4 regions of the Paenarthrobacter sp. AB444 genome follow, and region 2 is predicted to be linked to each of the others. Evidence: riboswitches for the same ligand, from Rfam matches in the RefSeq annotation. Region 2 holds a riboswitch; each other region holds the start of a gene.

Region 1 (2,194 bases), on a different contig from region 2:
CGTGGCGTTGGCTGCCGTGGCCGTGGAAGCCTTGGCCTCAACCTTTGCCGGAGCCTCTTCCACTACGGGAGCGGGAGCTTCGACAGTGGTGACAACAGGGCGCTCATAGGAGATGGCGACCGTGGAGTCTGCGGCAATCGTGGCCTGGGCAGCCGACTGGACATCCAGAGCGGTGGTCGCAGTCGACTCACGGTCAACGTTGGTCTCAGCAGCGTTGGCAGCAATACCGCTGGTCAGGACCAAACCTGACGCTGCGGCGATGACAGCTGCCTGGCGGCCGACGCCACCGGCGTTGACGCTGACGGCCTTGGCGATCACGGCAAGCGAGCTGGTCTTGGGGGCCTCAGCGCGGTGCCGTGCAACTTTGTGTGCACTGGTCATTGTTTTTCTCTTTCGTATCCGCAGGCAGTTGGGGTACCTGCGGGTAGTGGGCCGGCTGGCAGGGGTACGTCAGCCAGCCCCGAATCGGTGTGTTTAGCGGAGGGTGAAGAACGAAGACGTGCCCGTGGAAGCCACGGAATGCAGCAGGGTGCCCTGGCTCGGGTTCAAAGCGCTGATCATCATGCCGTTGCCGACGTAGATGCCCACGTGGGCTCCGCCGTTCTGCATGACGAGGTCACCAGGCTGGGGGGTGCTGGTGGGCTTCATCGCCGTCCAGGCGTTCACGCGGGGGATGCTGATGCCGGCCTGCGCGTAGACCCACTGGGTGAAACCGGAGCAGTCCCAGCCGGCAGGGGTGGTGCCGCCCCATACGTAGGGGGAGCCGATTCCGGTGTAGGCGATTGCGGCGAGCCCGGATGCTGCCGCGCTTGCAGCGGAATCCTTGGTTTCGGAGGACTTGGCGGTGACTGCCGCGGCGTCGTCGGCAGTGCGCTCGGTTACCTGGGCTGCCCGCTGGACGACCTTGGGGGCCTCCTGGGTGGCCACGACCGGGCTCTCGAAGGAAACGGTGGCGGTGGGCTCTGCAGTGACCACTGCGGTGGCAGCCAGCTGCTGGGTGCTGGAGACTTCCGAAGTGGTGACGTCGGTGTCAGCGGCATTGGCCGGCAGTCCGACAGTAAGGACGAGGCCTGAGGCTGCTGCCAGCACTGCGGCCTGGCGACCCACGGTACCGGCGTTGGATGAAACAGCCTTCGAAAGAGTGTTCAACGGGTTCGAACGAACCGTTTCAGCGCGATGGCGCGCAGGGGTAGTGCGTGATGACACGTAGGTAGCCTCTCCCAATGCCTGCGAGGTGAGCTGTCGGATTCGGATGGGAGTCATCCGGCCGCTTTGCTTCCTGGGAAGCTTTGCGACTTAACCCCAAGGCCTTCATTCGAAGACCAAAAGTGGTTCCCCCGCCCCTGCCAGACGATTTTTGCGAACGGACCTCGAGTGGTGGCAGAGCTAGGCAATCCACTCAAGTGCATCGGCCCCCTAAAAAGCCGATGCGCTCTGAAGGTTATAACAATTGAAAGCGAATGTCACATTCAGGTCACGAGACGTGTCATCAATGCGAGAGAAGACCATCAAATGGCTTAGAGCCAGCCCATGGGGTCGACGACTTCGCCGTTGACCTGGACCTCGAAGTGGAGGTGGCAGCCGGTGGAGGCGCCAGTGGTGCCGCTCAGGGCGACGGTGTCGCCACGGTTGACCGTCTGGCCCACCTGGACGTTGAACGAGGACAGGTGGTTGTACGTGGTCTCCAGGCCATTGCCGTGGTCAACCACAACGCGGTTGCCTCCGCCGTACTCGTGCCATCCGGCGAAGGTCACTTTGCCTGCCGCTGCAGCATGGACGGCCGTACCGCACTGGGCCACGAAGTCCTGCCCGCGGTGGAAGTCTCCGGTTCCACCGGTCAGGGGGCTGACGCGGTAACCGAAGGGCGATGCCGTGACCAGGGAGTCAAGGGGGCTGCCCAGGGTTCCCAGGGAAGAAGACCGCTGGATGCTGCCGGCGGACTGGGCACTGAGCAGTTGCTTCAGCTTTCCATCGGGGTCGGCGGCGGTGGCAACAGCTGCACGGCTGAAGTCGATTTTGGCCGATGCTGCCGCGGAAACCTCGGGCTGGCTTCCTACGGGGCCGCCAACGGCGAGGGCGGATTCGGTCTGGCCCGATTCCGAGGTGGCCATGACGGGGCTGGTAGCCGGCAGCCCGACAGTCAGGACAAGGCCGGTGGCGGCAAGCGCAACTCCGGCCTTCTGCCCGACGCCAC
Region 2 (2,194 bases):
CGGCGAAACGGCCGCAGGTGCCTCCGGGACCGTTGCCGGCTGGCCGGCTTCGGACGAGGCTGAACCCGATGACGACGGGGACGAAGCCGTGGTGTAGGACGTCCGTGGTGCCGGTGCGGCGGAGCCCGATTGGCGGTCTGCGTTGCTGCCGCCGGCTTGGCTTGTGGGTGCTTCCTGCCCGAAGAAGGGAAGATGCAAGGCCTGGCCCACGGATCCTGCGGTCAGGGCGAGTCCCAGCGCGCCGGCAACAACTGCCATGCGCTGGCTCATGTGCTTCACGGACGCGGCTTTCCGCAGGACGGCTTGGGGTTCGCGGCCGAATGTCGAGGTCGCGGCGAGGCCCGCAGCGTTAAGAGGAGCTGGCGTCTTGGGTGCAGCTGCGGCGACCACGGGTATGGCCGCGGTGGCCGGTTCTGGAACATCCTGCTTGACCGGTGCATCCTGCTTCGGGCGCACGGACTGAACTGTATCCGCGGGCTGGGCCACGTCTTCTTGCCGGACGATGGGGATCGCGGACGTTGGAGGGCCCGGCGTGGTTGAAGCGGGGGCTGCGGCCCGGGCGGCCTCGACAACCGGGATGGCCGCGGTCGCCGGTTCCGGGAGCACGGATTTCGCTGCCGGGGTTTCTGCCGGCTCAATCACGGCGCGGGCTGCCCGTTCCCGCTCAGCGGCACGCGCGGCGGCGCGCGTGGTGGGAGCGGCTGCGGCGGGCGCCTCTACCGTGGGCGACGCAGTGGTGGGAATCGCCGCGGTGGCGGGTTCCGGCGTCGTACTTTCTGTACCGGTGACCTGTCCGCTGGGTTGGGCCCGACGGCGTCCGGTTGGCTTGGTGCGCTCGCGTTCGAGTTGCGCGCGGCGCGTGTTATCCATGGTTGGGGACATGGTTGTGCCTCTCAACGCCTGCGAGGTTAGCTGTCGGGTTCGGACGAGGCCGTCCGGCCGCTGGTTGCGGCTTCACCCCAAGGGCTTGTGGAGAAAACAAGCCCGGAGAACTGTGGGTCCCCCGTCTCTGCCGCGGGTCTGGCGGATCCTGGATTGCGGCAGAGCCCGGCGTCAATCCAGAAGCGGCCCAGCGGAGATTCGGGTCGCCCTACGACCGTACAGTAGCCGGAAAGTAAAGTCACATTAATGTAACGGGCGGTACGTCCGCCCGCTTCGAGAGGGTTCTACCGCTTAGGCTTCGGGGCGCCAAAGTCCGGAAGGCACTAGCCTTGGGCGCCTACTGGCCGGTAGACATGAGCTATGGACCTGCCTGTGATGCCGCCCGTTTCGCCCATGCTCGCCAAGTCTGTCCCGAACATCCCCGACGTTGGGCATTACGAGCCCAAGTGGGATGGGTTCCGGACGATCGTCTTCAAGGACGGGGACGAGATCATCCTGGGCAGCCGCAACGAAAAGCCCATGACGCGCTACTTCCCGGAGCTCGTTGAAGCCCTAAAGAAGAACCTTCCGGACAAATGCGTGGTGGATGGCGAGATCATCCTGATCCAGGGCAACAGGCTGGAGTTCGAGGTGTTGCAGCAGCGGATCCATCCCGCGGACAGCCGGGTGCGGATGCTTGCGGAGAAGACGCCGGCGTCGTTGGTGGCGTTCGACCTTCTTGCCCTGGGCGAGGAGGATCTCACGGGAAAGCCCTTCGCCGAGCGGCGCGCGGCCTTGGAGAAAGTCCTCGCCAACGCTGAGCCGCCGGTGTACGTCACGCCCGCGGTGACTGACCTGGAGCGGGCCAAGGAATGGTTCGTGCAGCTTGAGGGAGCAGGGCTCGACGGCGTGCTGTCCAAGCCGCTCGACGGCACCTACCAGCCGAACAAGCGGGTGATGTTCAAGACCAAGCATGAGCGGACAGCCGACTGTGTCGTGGCCGGCTTCCGGTGGCACAAGACCGCGAAAGTTGTGGGCTCGATGCTCCTGGGGCTTTACGACGACTCGGGCCGGCTTCATCACGTTGGCGTCGTGGCATCATTCCCCATGGCAAAGCGGGAGGCCTTGGTGGCTGAACTCGAGCCGTATCAAGTGGATTTTGCCGACCACCCTTGGGGTGAGTGGGCCAACCAGGAGGCCGGTGGATCCAGGATGCCCGGCGCCCAGAGCCGGTGGAGCGCAGGCAAGGACTTCTCCTTTGTTCCCCTCCGCCCTGAGCTGGTCATCGAGGTGGCGTACGACTACATGGAGGGCGACCGGTTCCGCCACACGA
Region 3 (2,194 bases), on a different contig from region 2:
CCGCACCGGCAGAAGCCATCTTGCCGGCCGGAAGCGACTGGACAATACCGTAGGCACCGCTGGAAGCGTTGGTGGCAGTGGTCCGCCAACCTGATTCCTTCTCCCACAGCGTGTTCAGTGCCGTCATCTCAGAGGCGCTCCAGCCGTAGCTGCCCAGAATGCTGGCAGCATAGGCCTTGGCAGCAGCGGGGTCGTCAACAGCCTTGGGGGCTGCAGCGGCGGCTGCGGCTTCTGCGGCGGCGGCAGCAGCGGCGTCGGCTGCCTGCTTGGCGGCTGCGTCAGCGGCAGCCTTCTCTGCTGCGGCCTGGTCGGCAGCGGCCTTCTCAGCTGCTGCCTGTGCAGCGGCGGCCTGGTCGGCAGCTGCCTTGTCAGCTGCTGCTTTGTCGGCTGCAGCCTTGTCAGCTGCTGCTTTGTCAGCGGCGGCCTTGGCGGCAGCAGCCTTTTCGTCAGCGGCCTTCTTGGCTGCGGCGGCTTCTTCAGCGGCCTTGGCGTTGCTGGCCTCGGCGGCGGTCCGGGTCTCGGCAACGCGGCTTGCCTCGGGAAGGCTAAGCGCGGCGTTGGCGGCTGTTCCCAGGGATGCAACACCCAGTGCGGCGGCAATAACGCCGGCCACTACGGGCATGCGGTTGCCGGACTTGCCCTCACGGGCGGCCTTTTTGAGGACGGTCTGCGACTTCTTCAACGGGGAGTCGTTCTGGTCGCGGTGACGCGCGGAAGGGCGCGTCTGATCGTTAAGTTCAGACATGTGTGATTACCTCTCAGCGCCTGCGGAGTTAGCTGTCGGGTTCGGATGAGGTCATCCGGCCGCGCGTCACGCTGCGGCTTCACCCCAAGGGCCGGCAAATGCCTGGGCCCGGAGACTCTGGGTCCCCCGTCTCTGCCTCGGAGTAAGAACGGACTCCGGGAAGTGGCAGAGCTCGGCGCATCCCGGATGCGGGCCCTTTTGAGCGACCCACCCTTTCGACGGTACAGGAGGATTCCGCAGAAGTCACATTTAGGTAACAGAGATCACGACGCCGGTGAGTCGCCTTGCCGGTTTCGTTATGTGCGGTTGCTGATGGCGACCGGCAGCCGGACGGCGAACTCCGTCCGCCCGGGTTTGGACGTCACCTCCACGCTTCCGCCGTGGGCTTCGACGATGGACTCGACGATTGACAGGCCCAGGCCGGAGGTCCCTTCCGACCCCGATCTTGCGGCGTCGGCGCGGGCGAACCGGGAGAAAATCCTGCCCTGGAAATCTCCGGGAATGCCCGGCCCGTTGTCCGTTACGGTAACCACTGCGCTGCCGTCTGCCGAGAGCATCACGCCGGTGACCACCGTTGTTCCGGGATCGGTGTGTTTGCGGGCGTTGGAGAGCAGATTGGCCAATACCTGATGCAGCTGCGTGGCATCGCCACGCACCGTGATCGGTTCGTCCGGCAAGGTCAGCTGCCAGATGTGGTCCGGGGCCATGACTTTCTCGTCGCTTACGGTCTCGATCACCAACTGCGTCAGGTCCACGTCCGTGACCTTCACCGGTTGGCCTTCGTCCAACCTTGCCAGCAACAGCAGGTCCTCCACCAGCGTCGTCATGCGTTCGGACTGGCTCTGGACCCGGGCCAAGGACTTCCTGCCGTCGTCGGTGAAGTTCTCGGTCATCCGCAGCAGCTCGGTGTAGCCACGGATGGCCGTCAGCGGCGTCCGCAGTTCGTGCGAGGCATCGGCCACGAATTGCCGCACTTTTGTCTCGCTTTCCTGGCGGGCCTCCAGCGCCCTCGCGACGTTGTTCAGCATCTGGTTCAGGGCGTGGCCTACGCTGCCAACTTCAGTCCCGGGATGGGAGGCCGACGGCGGTACACGCACCGCAAGTGCCACCTCGCCGGCGTCGAGAGGCAGTCGCGAAACCTTGGTGGCGACCTCGGAGAGCTGCTCCAGGGGCCGCATGGTGCGACGGATGATCACAGTTCCCACCAGGCCGATCACCACCAGGCCGCCAAGTGACACCAGCACCATGGTCCAGACCAGCGAAGCCTCCGCAGTCTGCTTGTCCGCCAGTGGCAGGCCCGTGACGATCACGTCGCCGTAATTGGTTTTGACGGCCATGAGCCGGTAGTCGCCGTTGGACAGTGAGCGGTCCACGGGACGGTCCCCCGTCGGCAGCGCCAGGAGGACCTGCTCGTCGGCGGAAGACAAGGAAACGCGGTTGCCCCCGGCG
Region 4 (2,194 bases), on a different contig from region 2:
TGCAAAACCGATACTTAAAGCCCAAAGGCCGGTGTCTTTCGAAGAATCAATCTTCGGAAGACACCGGCCTTTGCGTTGAAGCGTGAGGCTTATGCGCCAGCGCGTACGTAGGTGATGGGACCCGTCGCGGTCAGCCAGCTGATCGGGTGGATGCCCGTCTGGTTGCCGTTGATGCCACCGCTGATGGCCTGGCCGTTGCCGATGTAGATGGCAACGTGGCCGGACTGGACGATCATGTCGCCGGGCTGGGGGTCGCTGACAACCTTGCCGTAGTTCAGGAACTGCATGGGTGCCAGGTCGCCAACAGGGATGCCGGCGGAGCCGAGGGCCCGCTCAACCATGGCGGTGCAGTCCTGCATGATGCCGATCTGGGCGTAAGCCGAGGCAACCATGGCAGCGTTGACGCCACCGGCTGCAGGAGCAGCAGCCACCGGAGCGGCAGCAGGAGCGACAGCGGCGGGAGCAGCAACTGCGGCCTGGGCGGCAACAGGAGCCGCAGCAGCAGTGACGGTAGCGGTCTTGGGGGCAGGTGCCTCAACGACCGGAGCCGGCTTTTCGATGACCGGAGCTGCAACGGAAGCAACTGCGGGACGCTCAAAGTTGATGGTCGCCGTCGAAAGGGCGGTGACAACCTTGGTGGGAGCCTCGGAGGCGGTCTCGGCGACCGTGGCGGGGCTGGAGTCGCGCTGGGCCGGAGCCTCGGCTGCGTGGGCAGCTACGGAGCCGGTCAGAACGAGTCCGGAAGCTGCTGCGATAACGGCTGCCTGGCGGCCAGCGCCTGAAGCGTTGCTGGCAACGGCCTTGGAGATGGAGATGAACGGATTAGGACGTACGCTGTCCGCCTTACGACGGCCGCGAAGAATGCGTGAAGACATGAAAGAGCCTCTCCCGATGCCTGCGAGGTTAGCTGTCGGATTCGGATGGGAGTCACCCGGCCACTATCTCCCGCTGAGCGGAAGCTTCGTGACTTCACCCCAAGGCACGCTCGTAAGCGGCCCAAATTGGGTTCCCCGTCTCTGCCGTAGGTTTGTCTGCGAACGGATTCCGGACTGCGGCAGAGCTAGGCAATCAGGCCGGAAGTGCCTGCTACGTGGAACAGGCACAGGTACCACCGTACGCGATGATCGCCACGAAGTCACATTTAAGTAACGGGAACCGTTGCTTTGGCGTGTCGCGGTAACCGAACCGAGATATTCGCAGCTATGTAGAAAACCCCGTTATTCCGCGGATGCGGGGCCTTCAGGGTCATCGGAGGCAGCGAGTTTCCTGCGCGCTGTCACCGCGAGGAAGATCACGAGCGCCACAGCCACTGCCGCAATGACAACAATGCTCCACGGGAACGGCTGGGACGCGTCCGCCGCGGGTGCGCTGCTCCCCGTTCCAGGAGGTGCCGACCCCACCGACGGGACCGTGGCCGACGTCGCCGATCCGGACGGTGAGGCAGCCGCCGTGCCGCTCGCCGCCGTCGTGCTTCCTGCGGTGGCCGTGAACTTGAAGGTCCCCTCGATCGGGTGCGAATCGGAGCTGACGACGCGCCAAACGACCGTGTACTCCCCCGCAGGCGCGCCCGGGCGCAGCTTCTGCACAGCTTGGCTGTCGATGATTTCCACGGGTCCGTCCGCCCAGTTCTCGCCCCCGGCGGTTACGGTGACGCCCGAACCGATGGCCAGGGGCCGGTTGTTGAACGTAATGGAGACCGACGCCGGTACTTCAGCCACGGTGGCACCGTTCGCCGGCGCCGTGGATTCCGCGACGTCGTGCGCGGACGCCGGTGCCGCGGAAAACAGCAGGGCAGAGGCGAAGGCAAAGGCGGCGACGACGGCGGCCAGAAGCGGACGGATGGTACGCATGGGGCGGTTTCTCCTAGTGTTGGCTTCCTTACAGACTAGGGGAATGGTCCGCAGCCCCCACATTCCACGGCATAGGATTTGATAGCACACTCCCCCCAAAACCCGGAGACCTTCATGCTTAAACAAGGTTCTGCAGTGGACCGCTACTTCAAGATTTCCGAACGTGGATCCACGTACTCAAGGGAAATCCGCGGCGGTTTCGCGACATTCTTCGCCATGAGCTACATCGTTGTGCTGAACCCGCTGATCCTCTCGGGCGCCGATTCCAGCGGCGCGTCCCTGGGCTTCACCGCGGTGGCGGCCACCACGGCGTTCGTTGCCGGCATCCTGACCATCCTCATGGG

The links. Region 2 has a riboswitch for cyclic di-AMP ahead of PQ627_RS14320 (hypothetical protein). Riboswitches for the same ligand answer to the same signal wherever they lie in the genome.
Region 1: it holds a riboswitch for cyclic di-AMP, as region 2 does, so the genes downstream of both, PQ627_RS17225 (C40 family peptidase) here and PQ627_RS14320 (hypothetical protein) in region 2, are expected to answer to the same signal.
Region 3: it holds a riboswitch for cyclic di-AMP, as region 2 does, so the genes downstream of both, PQ627_RS12940 (hypothetical protein) here and PQ627_RS14320 (hypothetical protein) in region 2, are expected to answer to the same signal.
Region 4: it holds a riboswitch for cyclic di-AMP, as region 2 does, so the genes downstream of both, PQ627_RS06135 (NlpC/P60 family protein) here and PQ627_RS14320 (hypothetical protein) in region 2, are expected to answer to the same signal.

Annotation. Positions count from the first base shown of each region.
Region 1 covers NZ_JAQZBY010000015.1:104,360-106,553, reverse strand. Annotated here, with positions in the region: gene PQ627_RS17230 (NlpC/P60 family protein) at 1-381, opposite strand, end outside; gene PQ627_RS17225 (C40 family peptidase) at 475-1,206, opposite strand; cyclic di-AMP (ydaO/yuaA leader) riboswitch at 1,211-1,372, opposite strand; gene PQ627_RS17220 (M23 family metallopeptidase) at 1,518-2,194, opposite strand, start outside.
Region 2 covers NZ_JAQZBY010000011.1:73,165-75,358, forward strand. Annotated here, with positions in the region: gene PQ627_RS14320 (hypothetical protein) at 1-870, opposite strand, end outside; cyclic di-AMP (ydaO/yuaA leader) riboswitch at 886-1,036, opposite strand; gene PQ627_RS14325 (ATP-dependent DNA ligase) at 1,243-2,194, shown strand, end outside.
Region 3 covers NZ_JAQZBY010000009.1:180,935-183,128, forward strand. Annotated here, with positions in the region: gene PQ627_RS12940 (hypothetical protein) at 1-745, opposite strand, end outside; cyclic di-AMP (ydaO/yuaA leader) riboswitch at 751-909, opposite strand; gene PQ627_RS12945 (sensor histidine kinase) at 1,042-2,194, opposite strand, start outside.
Region 4 covers NZ_JAQZBY010000003.1:190,494-192,687, reverse strand. Annotated here, with positions in the region: gene PQ627_RS06135 (NlpC/P60 family protein) at 90-875, opposite strand; cyclic di-AMP (ydaO/yuaA leader) riboswitch at 879-1,043, opposite strand; gene PQ627_RS06130 (copper resistance CopC family protein) at 1,218-1,850, opposite strand; gene PQ627_RS06125 (NCS2 family permease) at 1,965-2,194, shown strand, end outside.